DNA from 2 places in the Janthinobacterium sp. SUN176 genome. Region 2 is predicted to be linked to the other one. Evidence: predicted binding sites of a transcription regulator. Region 2 holds the regulator's gene; the other holds the start of a gene.
The links. Region 2 encodes sigma-54, which starts transcription at its own class of promoters, with help from an activator protein. Its sites were predicted from a motif close to TGGCANGNAANCTGCTTT; they were not measured.
Positions count from the first base shown of each region.

Region 1: the regulator sigma-54 is predicted to act here: its motif matches at 4,835-4,852, upstream of O3299_RS26515 (TorF family putative porin).

Region 1 is NZ_JAPWIA010000006.1:257,362-264,927, forward strand. Features, by position in the region: gene gshB (glutathione synthase) at 1-486, opposite strand, end outside; gene gshA (glutamate--cysteine ligase) at 584-1,882, opposite strand; gene O3299_RS26505 (ammonium transporter) at 2,087-3,625, opposite strand; gene O3299_RS26510 (P-II family nitrogen regulator) at 3,637-3,975, opposite strand; gene O3299_RS26515 (TorF family putative porin) at 3,987-4,754, opposite strand; gene O3299_RS26520 (accessory factor UbiK family protein) at 5,024-5,272, shown strand; gene O3299_RS26525 (YifB family Mg chelatase-like AAA ATPase) at 5,387-6,907, shown strand; gene O3299_RS26530 (hypothetical protein) at 6,972-7,517, shown strand.
Region 2 is NZ_JAPWIA010000004.1:93,115-100,680, reverse strand. Features, by position in the region: gene rapZ (RNase adapter RapZ) at 1-513, shown strand, start outside; gene O3299_RS23305 (enoyl-CoA hydratase/isomerase family protein) at 514-1,599, opposite strand; gene hpf (ribosome hibernation-promoting factor, HPF/YfiA family) at 1,728-2,090, opposite strand; gene O3299_RS23295 (RNA polymerase factor sigma-54) at 2,160-3,638, opposite strand; gene lptB (LPS export ABC transporter ATP-binding protein) at 3,643-4,398, opposite strand; gene lptA (lipopolysaccharide transport periplasmic protein LptA) at 4,398-4,979, opposite strand; gene lptC (LPS export ABC transporter periplasmic protein LptC) at 5,005-5,616, opposite strand; gene O3299_RS23275 (HAD family hydrolase) at 5,659-6,192, opposite strand; gene O3299_RS23270 (SIS domain-containing protein) at 6,192-7,226, opposite strand; gene O3299_RS23265 (monovalent cation:proton antiporter family protein) at 7,311-7,566, shown strand, end outside.

The DNA of each region.
Region 1 (7,566 bases), on a different contig from region 2:
GTCGAGCGGCTTGAAGATGACGTCCTGGTGCTTGGCGTGGAAAGCGCGCAGGCGCGCTTCGTTCGACGTCACCAGGGTCGGCGAGGTGAATTCGGAAAACTGGGCAATGGCCAGCTTTTCATTGTTGTCGCGGATGGCGGACGGCTTGTTGAAGACGTGCGCGCCCTGCTTTTCCGCCAGTTCCAGCAGATACGTACCGTACACGTACTCCATGTCGAACGGCGGGTCCTTGCGCTCGATGATGGCGTCCAGGGCCGACAGGCGCACTTCTTCGGTGGAAACGACCTTGTACCAGTCGTGCTCGTCGCCCGTCAGCTCGATATGTTTCACCAGTGCCGTGACGATGCCCTCTTCCAGCGCCATGTCCTTCTGTTCGAAGGCGTACACGGCGTGGCCGCGTTTGGCCGCCTCGCGCATCATGGCGAAGGTGGAATCTTTGTAAGTCTTGAAGCCTGCCAGCGGGTCGGCAAGGAATGCAATTTTCATGGTGCGTCCAATCGGGGAGCCTGGATAAGGAATGCTTGATTCTAGCCGAGATCGCCGGGCGCGGTAGTCACCGCGCCCGGCAAGCCGCAGGGATGGATCAATACACCTCGGGATTCGGGTCCGTGCGCTCCATTTCCAGCGACGCGGCCAGCAAGGCCAGGCGCGCCACCACGCCATACACATAGAAGCGGTTCGGCGCGGCCGTGCCCGGCTTGGCCTTCAAGTCCGGCACGGCATGCTGCTGGGCAAATGCCAGCGGCACGTACTGCGAGCCGGGCGCGTTCAGGTTCTGGTCCACGCCCTTTTCCGCGTGCACGCGGTAGAAACCGCCCACCACATAGCGGTCGATCATGTACACGACCGGCTCGGCCACGGCATCCTTGATGCTTTCAAAGGTCGGCACGCCTTCCTGGATGATGACATCGGTGACAACCTTGCCGTCCTTGACAATGGACATCTTGTCGCGCTGCTTGCGCGACAGGTCACGCACTTCGCTGGCGTCGCGCACCGTCATGATGCCCGTGCCATACGTGCCCGCATCGGGCTTGACGATGACGAAGGGCTTTTCCTTGATGCCGTATTCCTTGTATTTCTTGCGGATCTTGGCCAGCAGCACGTCGACGCTGGCGGCCAGCGCATCTTCGCCCTCGCCTTCCTGGAAGTTCACGTCGCTGCACTTGGCGTGGAAGGGGTTGAGCATCCACGGGTCGACATCGATCATCTTGCCGAATTTTTTCACCACTTCATCGTAGGCCGTGTAGTGGTTGCTCTTGCGGCGCAAGGCCCAGCCCGCATGCAAGGGCGGCAGCAGGCTTTGCTCATGAATATTTTGCAAGATATCGGGAATGCCGTCCGACAAGTCGTTATTCAGAAGAATCGTGCACGGGTCGAAATCCTTCAAGCCCAGGCGGCGGCCATTGTTCAGGCGCACGAGGGGCTCGATGACGAGCATGTTGCCATCTGGCAACGCCAACGGTGTCGGCTGGGTGATGTCGGGCGACCACGAGCCGAAGCGCACGTGCAGCCCCGTCTGGCGGAATATCTGCATCAATCGCGCCACGTTCTGCAGGTATTGCGGCGTGGTGTTGTGCAATTCCGGCACGATCAGCAGGTTGCGGGCATCCGGGCAATACTTGTCGATGGCGGCCATGGCCGCCTGCACGGACAAGGGCAGCATTTCCGTCGCCAGGTTGTGGAAACCGCCAGGGAACAGATTGGTATCGACGGGCGCCAGCTTGTAGCCCGCATTACGCAAGTCTACCGAGCAATAGAAGGGCGGCGTGTGCTCTTGCCACTCCATGCGAAACCAGCGCTCAATGGCCGGCGTCGCGGCCAGAATCTTTTTTTCGAGGTCGAGCAGCGGTCCGGTCAGGGCCGTGACGAGATGGGGAACCATAGTTACATCCTTAAATTATGTGCAGTATTCAAAAAAGCACACAGAACTGCCGACTATATTACCGTGTAAGTACCCCAAATCGGGGCAAAAGCCTTGTTTTAAAGACCTTTTCCATTCCCACAACGAAAAAAAGGCACCTCAATGAGGCGCCTTTTCCAGCAGGACATGCCGCGCCGGGGCGCTGGCATGCCAGATAATTGCTATTTAGCCATGATACGCTTGCTCGCCGTGGCTGGTGATATCGAGGCCTTCGCGCTCTTCTTCTTCCGGTACGCGCAGGCCGATGACGATGTCGACCAGTTTATAGGCAACGAGGGAAACCAGGGCCGACCAGACGATGGTGGTGCCGACCGCTTGCGCCTGCACCCACACCTGGTGGCCGATCGAGTACGGATCCGCCGACATCTTGTTGGTGACATAGTCGAAGATGCCCTGGCCGCCCAGTTGTGGTGCAGCAAACACACCCGTCAGCAAGGCGCCCAGGATACCGCCCACGCCATGCACGCCGAATACGTCGAGCGAATCGTCGGCGCCGATCAGGCGTTTCAGGCCATTCACGCCCCACAGGCAGACGACACCGGCCAGCAAGCCGATGACCAGGCCGCCCATCGGGCCGACAAAGCCGGCCGCCGGGGTGATCGCCACCAGGCCGGCCACGGCGCCGGACGCGCCACCGAGCATGGAAGGCTTGCCCTTGGAAATCCATTCGCCAAACACCCACGACAGGGTGGCGGCGGCCGTTGCCAGCAAGGTATTGACGAAAGCCAAAGCCGCCACGTCGCCTGCTTCCAGCGAGGAACCGGCATTGAAACCGAACCAGCCCACCCACAGCAGCGACGCGCCGATCATGGTCATCGTCAGCGAGTGCGGCGCCATCGATTCGCGGCCGTAACCGACGCGCTTGCCGATCATGATGGCCCCCACCAGGCCGGCGACAGCGGCGTTGATGTGCACCACGGTGCCGCCGGCGAAGTCCAGCGCGCCTTTTTGCCAGATCCAGCCCGCCTTCAGGGCTTCGCTGGCCGAGGTGGCGGCGTTGGTGATCAGGTCCGGACCGGTCCAGAACCACACCATGTGGGCCGCTGGCAGGTAGGCGAACGTGAACCACAGCACGACGAAGGCCAGCACGGCGGCAAACTTGGCGCGCTCGGCAAAGGCGCCGACGATCAGCGCGCAGGTGATGGCGGCAAACGTGCCCTGGAAAGCGACGAAGACGAACTCGGGAATGACGACACCCTTGCTGAAGGTGGCGGCGGCGGCAAACGTGCCCTTGGCCGGATCCCAGATGCCGTTCAGGAACAGGCGGTCGAAGCCACCGAAGAAGGCGGTTTTTTCCGTGAAGGCAATCGAGTAGCCGTAGATGCACCACAGGACGATGACCAGCGCGAACACCATGAACACTTGCATCAGCACCGACAGCATGTTTTTCGAGCGCACCAGGCCGCCGTAGAACAGGGCCAGGCCGGGGATCGTCATCAAGATCACCAGCAAGGTGCTGATCATCATGAAACTGGTGTCGCCCTTGTTGGCAACGGGCGCGGCGGCTGGCGCGGCAGCGGCCGGGGCTGGAGCGGCGGCAGCCGGAGCGGCTGCGTCAGGCACGGGCGTCACAGCCGGGGCGGCAACGGCCGCGGTCGTGGCCGCCTCCGTCTTGGCGGGCGCATCGGCAAAGCTCGGCGTGGCGACGCCAAACGCACACAGACAGGCTATCCCGGCTAGCAATTTTGTTATATTTTTATGCATCAATATTCCCCTTAGAGCGCTTCGTTGCCGGTTTCACCGGTACGGATGCGGATGACCTGTTCCAGGTTGTAGACGAAAATCTTGCCATCACCGATTTTACCGGTACGCGCGGCGCCTTCGATCGCTTCGATGGCCTGGTCGACAATGGCGTCATCGACGGCCGCTTCAATCTTGGTTTTTGGCAAGAAATCAACGACATACTCGGCGCCACGGTAGAGTTCCGTGTGACCTTTCTGGCGGCCGAAACCCTTGACTTCCGTGACGGTAATGCCTTGCACATTGATAGCCGACAAAGCTTCGCGTACTTCGTCCAGTTTGAACGGTTTAATGATTGCAGTAATCATTTTCATGGCTGTCTCGCTTAAAAGGTTTTCGATACGGTCAGCACGAGACCGGATTTCGCCAGATTCTTGCCATTCGGTGCCAGCGATACGATATTGGCCTTGACGACCGCCAGGGCAACGGTCGCCATGCCGAAGTCCTTGGTCACGCCGATCTTGTAATCGCTGTAGCTGAGGGAATCGTTGTGTTCTACCTTCTGGCGCCCGGCGTGCAGATTCAAGATGTAACCGTCGTGCACCTCGACGTTGGCGCCCACGTCGAGGTAGCCGCTGTTCTTGCTGTCGGCCACGCCGAACAGATTGGTGGTCGAATGCGAGTACTTGATGTACGCGGGGCCATAACCCAGCTGGCCGTACAGCTCGAAGGTGTTGGCATTGGTGCTCAGTCCATTCGATGGGTAGAAGTAGTACAGGCCGCCCACGTCATAGGTAAAATCCTTGCTGATCTCGCCCCGCTTGCCGCCGTAGATATCCCATTCCAGATTGGTATCGCCGCCGCCGTCCTTGATCCATTTGATGCTCGACAGCCAGGTGCCCACATACAGGCCCGTCGGGTTATGGGTATAGTCGGCACCGCCGCTGATGGCCGGGTTCAAGCGGCTTTGCGAGATGCCGCGGTAACGGTAATCGCTGGTCAGCGCCACGTTGTAGCTCACCACGTTATCAGGTACCGCTTCGGCCACAGCAGGCGCCGCCACTGCATCCTGGGCCATGGCGCTACCGCACAAGGCGGTCATGGCCAGCGTCAACGCTGCAGCTAAAGTCATGTTCTTGGACAGATTCTTCATGGCGATTCCCTTTTATTGAACTTTTAAAGCGGTTGAGGTTTAAAATCTTGGCTGGAGATCACAAAGCGTTCATACCTTCTTTAGCAGAATACGTGCCAGCTCTATTGCCACCTTGACAGGTGCATTTCCGTCCATACATACCCTGCACACGGCCAGGAATGCGGCAACGGACTGCTGAAGCACAATGAAGCGCCCAGTTTCGCACCAGATTAACGCTGCTGTGCACCGCAATGGTGCGATGCACAGGCCGCACCATAAAAGGACTGACCATGGACATGAATACCTTCTTTAACGACTTGCAGGGCAAGATCCATCAAGCCATCGAAAACTCGCCGGCCAAGGATATCGAGAAAAATGTGAAATCGATGATGACCCAGGGCTTCGCCCGCCTCGATCTCGTCACGCGCGAGGAATTCGATATCCAGGCGCAAGTGCTGGCCAAGACCCGTGCCAAACTGGATGCACTGGAATTGCGTCTGATCGAACTGGAAACGCGCCTGAACGATCCAAAAGCCTGAACCGCTGCTGCACGCAGGGCGCCGTAATCGGCGACCTTGCTGGCATACCTCAAGCCTCACACCTTTTCAAGCGCTAGACTGATCCTGCCCGCGTCCGCGCTACAGGGGAGTCTGATGAGCCTGGCCGTCCTGAAAAGCCGCGCCCTGGCCGGCATGGAGGCGCCCGAGGTAAGTGTCGAAGTCCACCTTGCCAATGGCTTGCCTTCGTTTACGATTGTCGGCCTGCCGGATACGGAAGTGAAGGAGTCGCGCGACCGTGTGCGTGCCGCGTTGCAAAACTGCGGCTTCGAGATGCCGGCGCGGCGCATCACGGCCAATCTGGCGCCGGCAGACTTGCCCAAGGAATCGGGCCGCTTCGACTTGCCCATCGCACTGGGCATCCTGGCTGCCTCCGGCCAGTTGCCGGGCGACCAATTACAGCACTATGAATTCGCGGGCGAACTGTCGCTGTCTGGCCAGTTGCGTCCCATCCGCGGCGCCCTGGCCATGACCTTTGCCATGCAGCGCAGCCAGTCGGGCACGCCACGCGCCTTCATCCTGCCGCAGGCGAACGCGGACGAGGCGGCTCTCGTCAGCGATGCCTGCATCTATCCCGCCCACAGCCTGCTCGAGGTCTGTGCGCATTTTGCCAGGCACGCCAGCCAGACTGCCCTGCAACGCCACCAGCCCGTGCTGGCACCGCACGCTTTTCCCTATCCCGACTTTGCCGACGTGCAAGGGCAGCTGCAGGCACGACGCGCACTGGAAGTGGCGGCAGCGGGCGGTCACAACATCCTGATGGTGGGACCACCGGGCGCAGGCAAGACCATGCTGGCCAGCCGCTTCCCTGGCGTGCTGCCGCCCATGAGCGATGAAGAGGCGCTGGAATCGGCGGCCGTGCATTCGCTGGGCAGCCACTTCAAGGTGGAGCATTGGAAACGGCGGCCCTACCGCGCCCCGCACCAGACGGCGTCCGGCGTAGCCCTGGTGGGCGGCGGCAACGTGCCGCGCCCGGGAGAAATCTCGCTGGCCCACTGCGGCGTGCTGTTTCTCGATGAAATTGCCGAATTCCACCGCCGGGTGCTCGACGTGCTGCGCCAGCCCATGGAATCGGGCGTGATCAGCATTTCACGCGCGGCACGCCAGGCCGAGTTTCCTGCCCGTTTTCAATTGATTGCCGCCATGAATCCCTGCCCGTGCGGCTATCTGGGGCACGCTTCCGGCCGTTGCCGCTGCACGCCAGACGCCGTATTGCGCTATCACAATCGTCTGTCGGGCCCGCTGCTCGACCGTATCGACCTGCAGATTGAAGTGGCCGCCATGCCGCCCGCGGCGCTGGGGCGACGTGCAGGCGCCGGCGAAAGTACGCAAGCGATCGCCGCGCGGGTAGCGGCAGCCTATGCCTTGCAGCTGGTACGCCAGGGAAAGGCGAACCAGCAGCTGAGCAACACGGAAATCGAACAACATTGTCGCCTGGAACCACATGGCGAACAGTTGTTACATGGCGCCATGACGCGCCTGCACTGGTCGGCGCGCACCTACCACCGGGTGCTGCGCGTGTCGCGCAGTATCGCGGACTTGGCGGGCAGCCCCGCCATCACGCAACCGCATGTTGCCGAAGCGATCCAGTACCGGCGCGTACTGCGCGAGATATAAGGCAAGCGGTGAACCCTACACGTGCACGATTGCGCGTGATTGGCAGCGCTGCTACCATCTGCTGATGAAAAAAACATCACTTGCCCTCTTTCTGGCTACGCTCGCGGCCGCCAGCATCCTGTCCGCCTGCAGTCCGAAATTCGACTGGCGCGACTATCGCAGCCCCGACGCCCAGTTTACGGCCCTGTTTCCGGGCAAGCCGGCCGTGCTGACGCGCGAGATCGATCTCGACGGCAAGAAAGTCAGCCTGACCATGACGGCCAGCGAGGTCGATGGCAATACCTTCGCCATCGGCAGTGCCATGCTCGACAGTGCGGAACAGGCACAAACGGCCCTGCCCGCCATGCAGACAGCCCTGTTGAAAAATATCAATGGTGTCGTGCGCAGCGAGAAATCCGCATCGACGGCCAGCAGCACGGCGGCCGGTAGCCATCAACGCAGCGCGCTGAGCGTCGAAGCGACGGGGACGCAGCAGGGCAAGCCCGTCCTGCTGGTCGGCCGTTTTGTGGCGCAGGACAAACGCATCTTCCAGATCATCATACTCGGTGAAGAAAGCAAGCTGTCGCGTGACACCATCGACACGTTCATGGACTCGGTGAAACTGGATTGAGACTTAACGATCGCTTAAACGGATGTTTTCACGGTAAACACGCTCTTGT
Region 2 (7,566 bases):
AGCCGCCGCACCCTGATCGAGTGCATTTCGGAAGAGCGCGAACGCCTGTCGACCATCGAACAGCTGGGCCATGTGATCGACACGTCGGAACTGAGCGCCAACAAGCTGCGTGCCTGGATCAAGGATATCGTCGCCTCCGAACGCGCGCCGCTGACCCTGTTCTTCGAATCGTTCGCCTTCAAGCTGGGCGTGCCGCTGGACGCCGATTTCGTCTTCGACGTGCGGGCCTTGCCGAATCCCTATTACGACCTCGCCTTGCGCCCCCTCGACGGACGCGACGCGCCCGTGATCGCCTTCCTCGACGCGCAGCCCAGCGCGCTGGAACTGCTGGCCGACATCCGCGCCTTCATCGAGAAATGGTTGCCATCATTCAAGTCCGACAACCGCAGCTACCTGACGGTGGCCCTCGGTTGCACGGGCGGCCAGCACCGCTCCGTGTACATGGCGGAGCGGCTGGCGCAATATTTCGGCCCCAACGAGCGCGTGGTACTGCGCCACCGCGAGCGCAGCTAGTTAATCGAGGTGGCGCAGCGGATGCGCAGCGGCCGGCCAGACGGGGGCAAAGAAGCGCGCCACCATGGCCGCGTCGACTTCGTCCAGGCTGGCGGGGTTCCAGCGAGGGGCATTGTCCTTGTCGACCACCAGCGCGCGCACGCCCTCGAGCACTTCGCCATGTTCGAAATTATGGCGTACCACCGTGCGCTCCAGGCGCAGGCAATCGGCCACGCCCAGGTGGGCGCCCCGCTGCAGCAATTCCAGGGTCACCGACATCATCAAGGGCGAACGCAAGCGCATGGCCGCCAGCGCCTTGGCGGCGAACGCACTGTCGTCCTGCGCCAGCGAGGCCATGATGGCCGCAACGGAGCCGGCGCTGAAATGGCGGTCCAGCGCCGCGCGCGCCGTGGCCAGGGGGGATACCCCCGCCTCGGCCTGGAATGGCGCCGCCAGCGCCTTGATGGCCACAGGCAAGGCCTCGCCCGGCGTCGATTCAAACAGGTCCAGCAGCGCCCCCATCTGCGCTTCGGGCAGGTAGACATCGGCCAGGCCCGTGTACAGGGCGTCGGCCGCGTTGATCGTCAAGCCCGTCAAGCCCAGGTACAGGCCCAGCTGGCCGGCCAGGCGGGACAGGAAATAACTGCCGCCCACGTCCGGGAACAGGCCGATATTGACTTCCGGCATGGCCATGCGCGTGCGGCCCGTCACGATGCGCAAGCGGTTGCCTGGCCCGGCTTGCGCCACGCCCATGCCGCCGCCCATCACCACGCCATCCATCACGGCGATATACGGTTTCGGGTAGAAATGAATTAAATGATTTAAAGCATATTCTTCCGTAAAGAAATCTTCCAGCAGGGCGCTGCCGCCTTGCGGCGTGGCCAGACCCGCATCGTAAAAGAAACGGATGTCGCCGCCGGCGCACAGGGCTTTGTCGCTGCTGGAGCGGATCACGACGGCGTCCACCTGCGGATCGTCGCGCCAGGCCAGCAGGGCCGCGCTCAGGGCGCGCACCATCTCCAGCGACAGGGAATTCAAGGCTTTCGGACGGTCGAGCACGATGTGCCCGGTGCGGTTGCGGATGGAAGTCTGGACGAAGTCGCTCATGGCAGGCAGGAAAGAAGTGAAAGTGCGAATATTCTAATGCCTGCGCGGGGAACATTGCGTTCCGCTGGGCGCAAAAAAGGGCGCAATGTGCGCCCTTAGTTGATCACAACTGCTGGAAGCGGGTGGCCTTAGACGGCGACGACGGCTTCTTCCTCGGAGTTGTCTGGCAGATGCTTGATCGCCTCTTTACCGTGCCCTTGCACTTTGGTTTTGTATTTCATCACTTGCCTATCGAGCTTGTCGATCAGCGTATCGATCGCGGCGTACAGGTCGTGCGCCAAGCTTTCCACATAGACAGTCTTGCCGCTCAAACGCAGGTTGACTTCAGCCTTTTGACGTTTTTCTTTCTCTTTGAGGTTATCCACGGTCAGAATCACGGCGATATCGATGACTTGATCGAAATGACGTTTCACGCGCTCCAGCTTCGTTTGTACGTATTCACGGATGGCTGGTGTCACTTCGAGATGATGTCCGCTGATGGTGAGATTCATACACACTCCTAAAGATGATCGGGTTCGTGCGGTCCATCCTATCCGGCCCGCAGAGGAACCGAAAAAAACTTACAAACACTTACGCAGGCTCACTGGCGGAATTTTTAATGCTTCCCGGTATTTGGCAACAGTACGTCGCGCAATCACCATGCCTTGTTCCCCCAGCATGTCCGCAATCTTACTGTCGGATAAAGGATTTTTAGGGTCTTCTGCTCCTGTCAGTTGCACGATCAATGCCCGTATCGCCGTCGATGACGCTTCGCCCCCCGCTTCGGTGGCGACGTGGCTACCAAAGAAATATTTCAACTCGAACATGCCGTGCGGGGTCAGCATGTACTTTTGAGTTGTTACCCGCGAGATAGTACTCTCGTGTAAACCCAGTGTATCAGCTATTTCACGGAGCACAAGGGGGCGCATGGCAACGGCCCCATGCGAGAAAAAGTTCTTTTGTCTTTCTACTATCGCCTGCGCCACGCGCAGGATCGTGTCGAAGCGCTGGCGCATATTCTTGATCAGCCACTTGGCTTCCTGCAACTGTGCGCCCATGGCGCCCTCCCCCTTGCCCTGCTTGAGCAAGTTGGCGTACATGGCGTTGACGCGCAGGCGCGGCATGACGTCGTTGTTCAAGGTCACTTGCCAGCCATTGCGCGCGCGCTTGACGACGACGTCGGGCACCACGTAATCGGACACGTCCGAGGCGAACACGGCGCCCGGATGCGGATTGCACTGGCGAATCACCGTCTGCGCTTCGCGCAAGTCTTCATCGTCGCAATCGAGGGCTTTTTTCAGCTTGTTGAAATCGCGCTGGGCAAACCAGGCCAGGTGCTTTTCCACGATGACGAGGGCCATGCGCCGCGTCACCATGGCGATGTGTGGCAAGCGCTTGATTTGCAGGGCCAGGCATTCGGACGCGTTGCGCGCGCCCACGCCCGGCGGATCGAAACTTTGCAGCAGCGACAAGGCCGTGCGCATCTCGTCGGCGTCGATTTCCAGCTCTTCCGGCAGGCGCGCCAGGATGTCGTCGAGCGACTCTTCCAGGTAGCCATTGTCGTCGAGCGCGTCGATGATCAGCTCGACCAGCGCGCGGTCGCGCAATTCGAGCACCGTCACGCGCATCTGCTCCATCAGGTGTTCGCGCAGAGTGCAGTGATGGGCCTCCAATTGCGGACGCGAATCTTCGTCGTCGGGCGCCTTGCCCCGGCTCGCCTCACTCCAGTCGCTGTCGCCGCCATCCGCGGCGGCCGGGCTGTCGCCCCCCTCGCCGTCAAACGCTTCCGCTTCGGCCGGCGCTGCGGGCGCCTCCTGGCCTGGCGGCTGGGGCGGCGCTTCGGCCGGTGCGGCCGTGGAGCTCAAGGCCCCGTCGGACAGCAGGCGCAGCGAGCGGTCGAGCGGATCATCGAGGCGTTCGAGCAAGGGATTGTCCGTCAGCAATTGCTCGAGTTCCTGGTGCAATTCCAGGGTAGACAATTGCAACAGGCGTATCGATTGCTGCAACTGCGGCGTCAGTGCCAGGTGCTGCGAAGTGCGCAGCTGCAATGATTGTTTCATTGGCTTACATGCGGAAGTGTTCGCCCAGATAGACCCGGCGTACCGACTCGTTCGCAATGATGTCGTCGGGGCGTCCCGACGCCAGCACCGAGCCCTGGTTGATGATGTAGGCGCGGTCGCAAATACCCAGCGTCTCACGCACATTATGATCGGTAATCAGCACGCCGATATTGCGCTCCTTCAAGAAACGCACGATGCGCTGGATCTCGATCACGGCGATCGGATCGACGCCGGCGAACGGCTCGTCGAGCAGCACGAAACGGGGATCGGTGGCCAGCGCGCGGGCGATTTCCACGCGGCGGCGTTCGCCACCGGACAGGGACAGCGCCTGGTTCTCGCGCAGCTTTTCAATCTGCAAGTCGGCCAGCAATTTATCCAGCCGCTCCTCGATCTCGGCCTTCGTCAGCGGACGGCCTTCGACGGTCTGGATTTCCAGCACGGCGCGGATATTGTCTTCCACCGTCAGCTTGCGGAAAACGGACGCTTCCTGCGGCAGGTAGGACAGGCCCATCTGCGCACGGCGGTGGATCGGCAGGCTGGAGATATCCACGCCGCTGATATCGATGCTGCCACCATCGGACGGCACCAGGCCGACGATCATGTAGAACGAGGTGGTCTTGCCGGCGCCGTTCGGGCCCAGCAAGCCCACCACTTCGCCGCATTCGACTTGCAGCGAAACATCATGCACGACTTGCCGCTTGCCATAGGTTTTTTGCAGCCCGCGAACGATCAGGGTGCTGCCGCAACGTGTATTTTCCATTATTTCTTTCCTGGCGCGGGCGTGGCCGGCGCTTTCTCCGCTGCCGGCGCCTTGGTCTTCGGCTGGATCACCATGCGCACGCTGCCGCCATCGGCGGTGCTGGTGCCGCTGTTGGAATTTTCCATCGCAAATTCTTCCTTGCGGCTGTCATACGAGATGAAAGCGCCATTGGCCACATCGGTGACTTTCGCGCCTTCCAGGCGCGTCAGCTTGGCTCTGGAAAACAGTTTCACCACTTCCGTCTTGTTGTCGTATTCCACGCGCTCCGCTTCGCCTTCGACCCACAGGTCGCCCGCGCCATCACGCTTCTGGCGGAAGGTCGCAAGCTTGCCGGGATCGGCCCAGAAGGTGATGAACTGGTAGCCTTGCGGGTCTTCCGTGATCAGGGCCCGGCCCGCCTTCATGGTCAGGGTACCCTTGACCAGCACGACGTCGCCCGTCAGGGTGCGCACCTGCTTGACGTCATCGACGTGGCCGCTGCGTGCCGTGATGACGGCTTCCTTCTCGGAATCGGCCTTCTCGGCATGCGCCGCGCCCATGATGGCCAGCGAAAATACGGTCAACAGCAAGATGTTCTTCATAGTATGGTTTCCTTGTTTCATTCTGTCATTTTGCCGCCGCGGCCGGGCGCGGTTTCGGCGGGAGGACCATGCGCAGCGCATTCTGCACTTCCACCACGCCGGTGGCGTTATTCGCCTTCATGCCGACGCCATTGATGCGCGAGGCGCCCGTCAGGATATCGACAGGCACGTCCGTTTCCATTCTTTCCTCGTCCGGGAACACCGTCAGCGCTTCCGTCTTGACCGTCAGGTTCTGCGCCTTCGGACTGGCCACGCGGTCGATCACGACCTTGCGGTGCAGTTGCAGCCGGGTATTGTCCTGGTCGATATGCGCCAATTCCGCATTCATGTTCATCGGCGGCATGCCTGGCGTGAGCTTGCGCACGAAGGGCTGGTCGATATCGGACGAATCGTCCAGCGGATAATGCGTGAGCTTGGTGCCCGACACGATATAGCTGGGCTTGCCCGTCAAGTCCATGCGCACCATGCTGAAATTGGTGATGAAATAGTCGGGTTCATCCAGATGCTTGCTGGCCGTGATGTCCTGGCCATTCTTGTTCATCACCTCGAGCAGCCAAAAGCTGCCCAGCGCGACGACAACCGCGCCCAGCACGGTAAAAATCATGCGCCAGCGATGGGCGCCTCCTGGCTTACGCATAGGGCTTCACTCTTTCAAAGGTCACTGGCGAGGCGGCGCGCCTCACTCCAGGAACGGCGCCATGACGCGCGCATAGTTGTCCTGGGCGCGCAGCAGGAATTCGCAGATCTCGCGCACCGCGCCGCGGCCGCCGCCGGCCTGCGTCACATGGTGGGCCAGGCCCTGCGCCTCCGGACGCCCGCCCGGCACGCTGACGGCAAAGCCCACGCGCTTCAGGATGGGCGCGTCGATGACGTCGTCGCCGATATAGCCGCATTGCTCTTCCGTCAAGCCCGTCAGCGCCAGCAATTCACGAAACGGCGTCAGCTTGTCGTGACCGCCCTGGTGCACATGGGTAATGCCCAGGTCTTGCGCGCGGCGCGCCGTGATGGCCGAGCGGCGCGCGCTGATGATGGCCGTCTGCACGCCCGATTCCTGCAGCAGCTTGATGCCCAGGCCATCATACACATTAAACGTTTTCATCATCTCGCCGTCCGGGCCGAAATGCAGACTGCCGTCGGTGAGCACGCCATCGACGTCAAAGATCATCAGTTTGACCTTGGCCGCCCGCGCCAGGTTGTCCGCCACGCTGTCCATCAGATCACCTTCGCTTGCGTCAGATCATGGATATGCAGCGCGCCCACCAGCTTGCCGTCGGCATCGACGACCAGCATCTGGTTGATGCGGAACTGCTCCATCACGGCCACGGCATCGACGGCCAGGCGTTCGGGCGCGATGCTGCGCGGCTGCGCATGCATGACGTCGCGGATCGCCACTTGCGTGAAATCCTGCACGCGCTCGAACATGCGGCGCAGATCGCCATCCGTAAACACGCCCACGGGGCGGTTGTCCGCGTCGACGACGGCCGTCATGCCCATGCCTTTCTTCGTCATTTCCTCCAGCGCCTGCAGCAAGGAAGCGTCCACGGGCACCTTGGGTACGCGTTCGCCGCTGCGCATGACGTCATGCACGTGCGTGAGCAAACGGCGGCCCAGGGCGCCGCCCGGATGCGAGCGGGCGAAATCTTCTTCCTTGAAGCCGCGCAAGTCGAGCAAGGCCACGGCGATCGCGTCGCCCAGGGCCAGGGTGACGGTGGTGCTGGCCGTCGGCGCCAGGTTCAGCGGACAGGCTTCTTTCTCAACAGAAATATCCAGGTGCACGTCGGCCAGCTGGGCCAGGCTCGAATTCGGCTTGCCCGTCATGGAAATCAGCACGCCGCCCATGCGCTTGACGACGGGCATGATGGCCATCAGTTCCGATGATTCGCCGGAGTACGATATGGCAATAAAAGCATCGTCCGAGGTGACCATGCCCAGGTCGCCATGGGCCGCTTCGGCCGGATGCACGAACAGGGCCGGCGTGCCGGTGGAAGCGAGGGTGGCGGCAATCTTGCGCGCGATGTGACCGGACTTGCCGATGCCGGAGACGACGACTCGTCCCTTGCATTGCAGCAACATCGCCACGGCGCGGCCGACGCTGTCGTCCGTGGCCAGGCGCGCATGCAGCGCAACGATGGCGTCGGACTCGATCTGCAAGGTGGTGCGGGCCAGCGCGACAGCGCGCTCGGTCGTCGCTTGCATGTCAATTCGATCAAAAGCTTTCAGCATTGTTTTTTCATGGGTTACACTCATGCCCAAAGTATAAACGAATTAGGAAAGCAAAAAACTTGCCAGTCACAACAAACAACGATTTCCATTGACCGTACCGGGCAACCCATGTTTTCCTCGCTTGAACTGACCCTGATGTTACTCGGCAGCGCCGTGCTGGGCGTGGTCGCTTTCAGAATGTTGCATTTGCCGCCCATGCTGGGCTACCTGGCCGTCGGCATCGTCATCGGCCCCCACGCACTGGGCCTGGCGGCGGAAAACGAGGCCAGCCACACCCTGGCCGAGTTCGGCGTCGTCTTCCTGATGTTTTCCATCGGGCTAGAATTTTCTCTACCCAAGTTCCTCGCCATGCGGCGCATCGTCT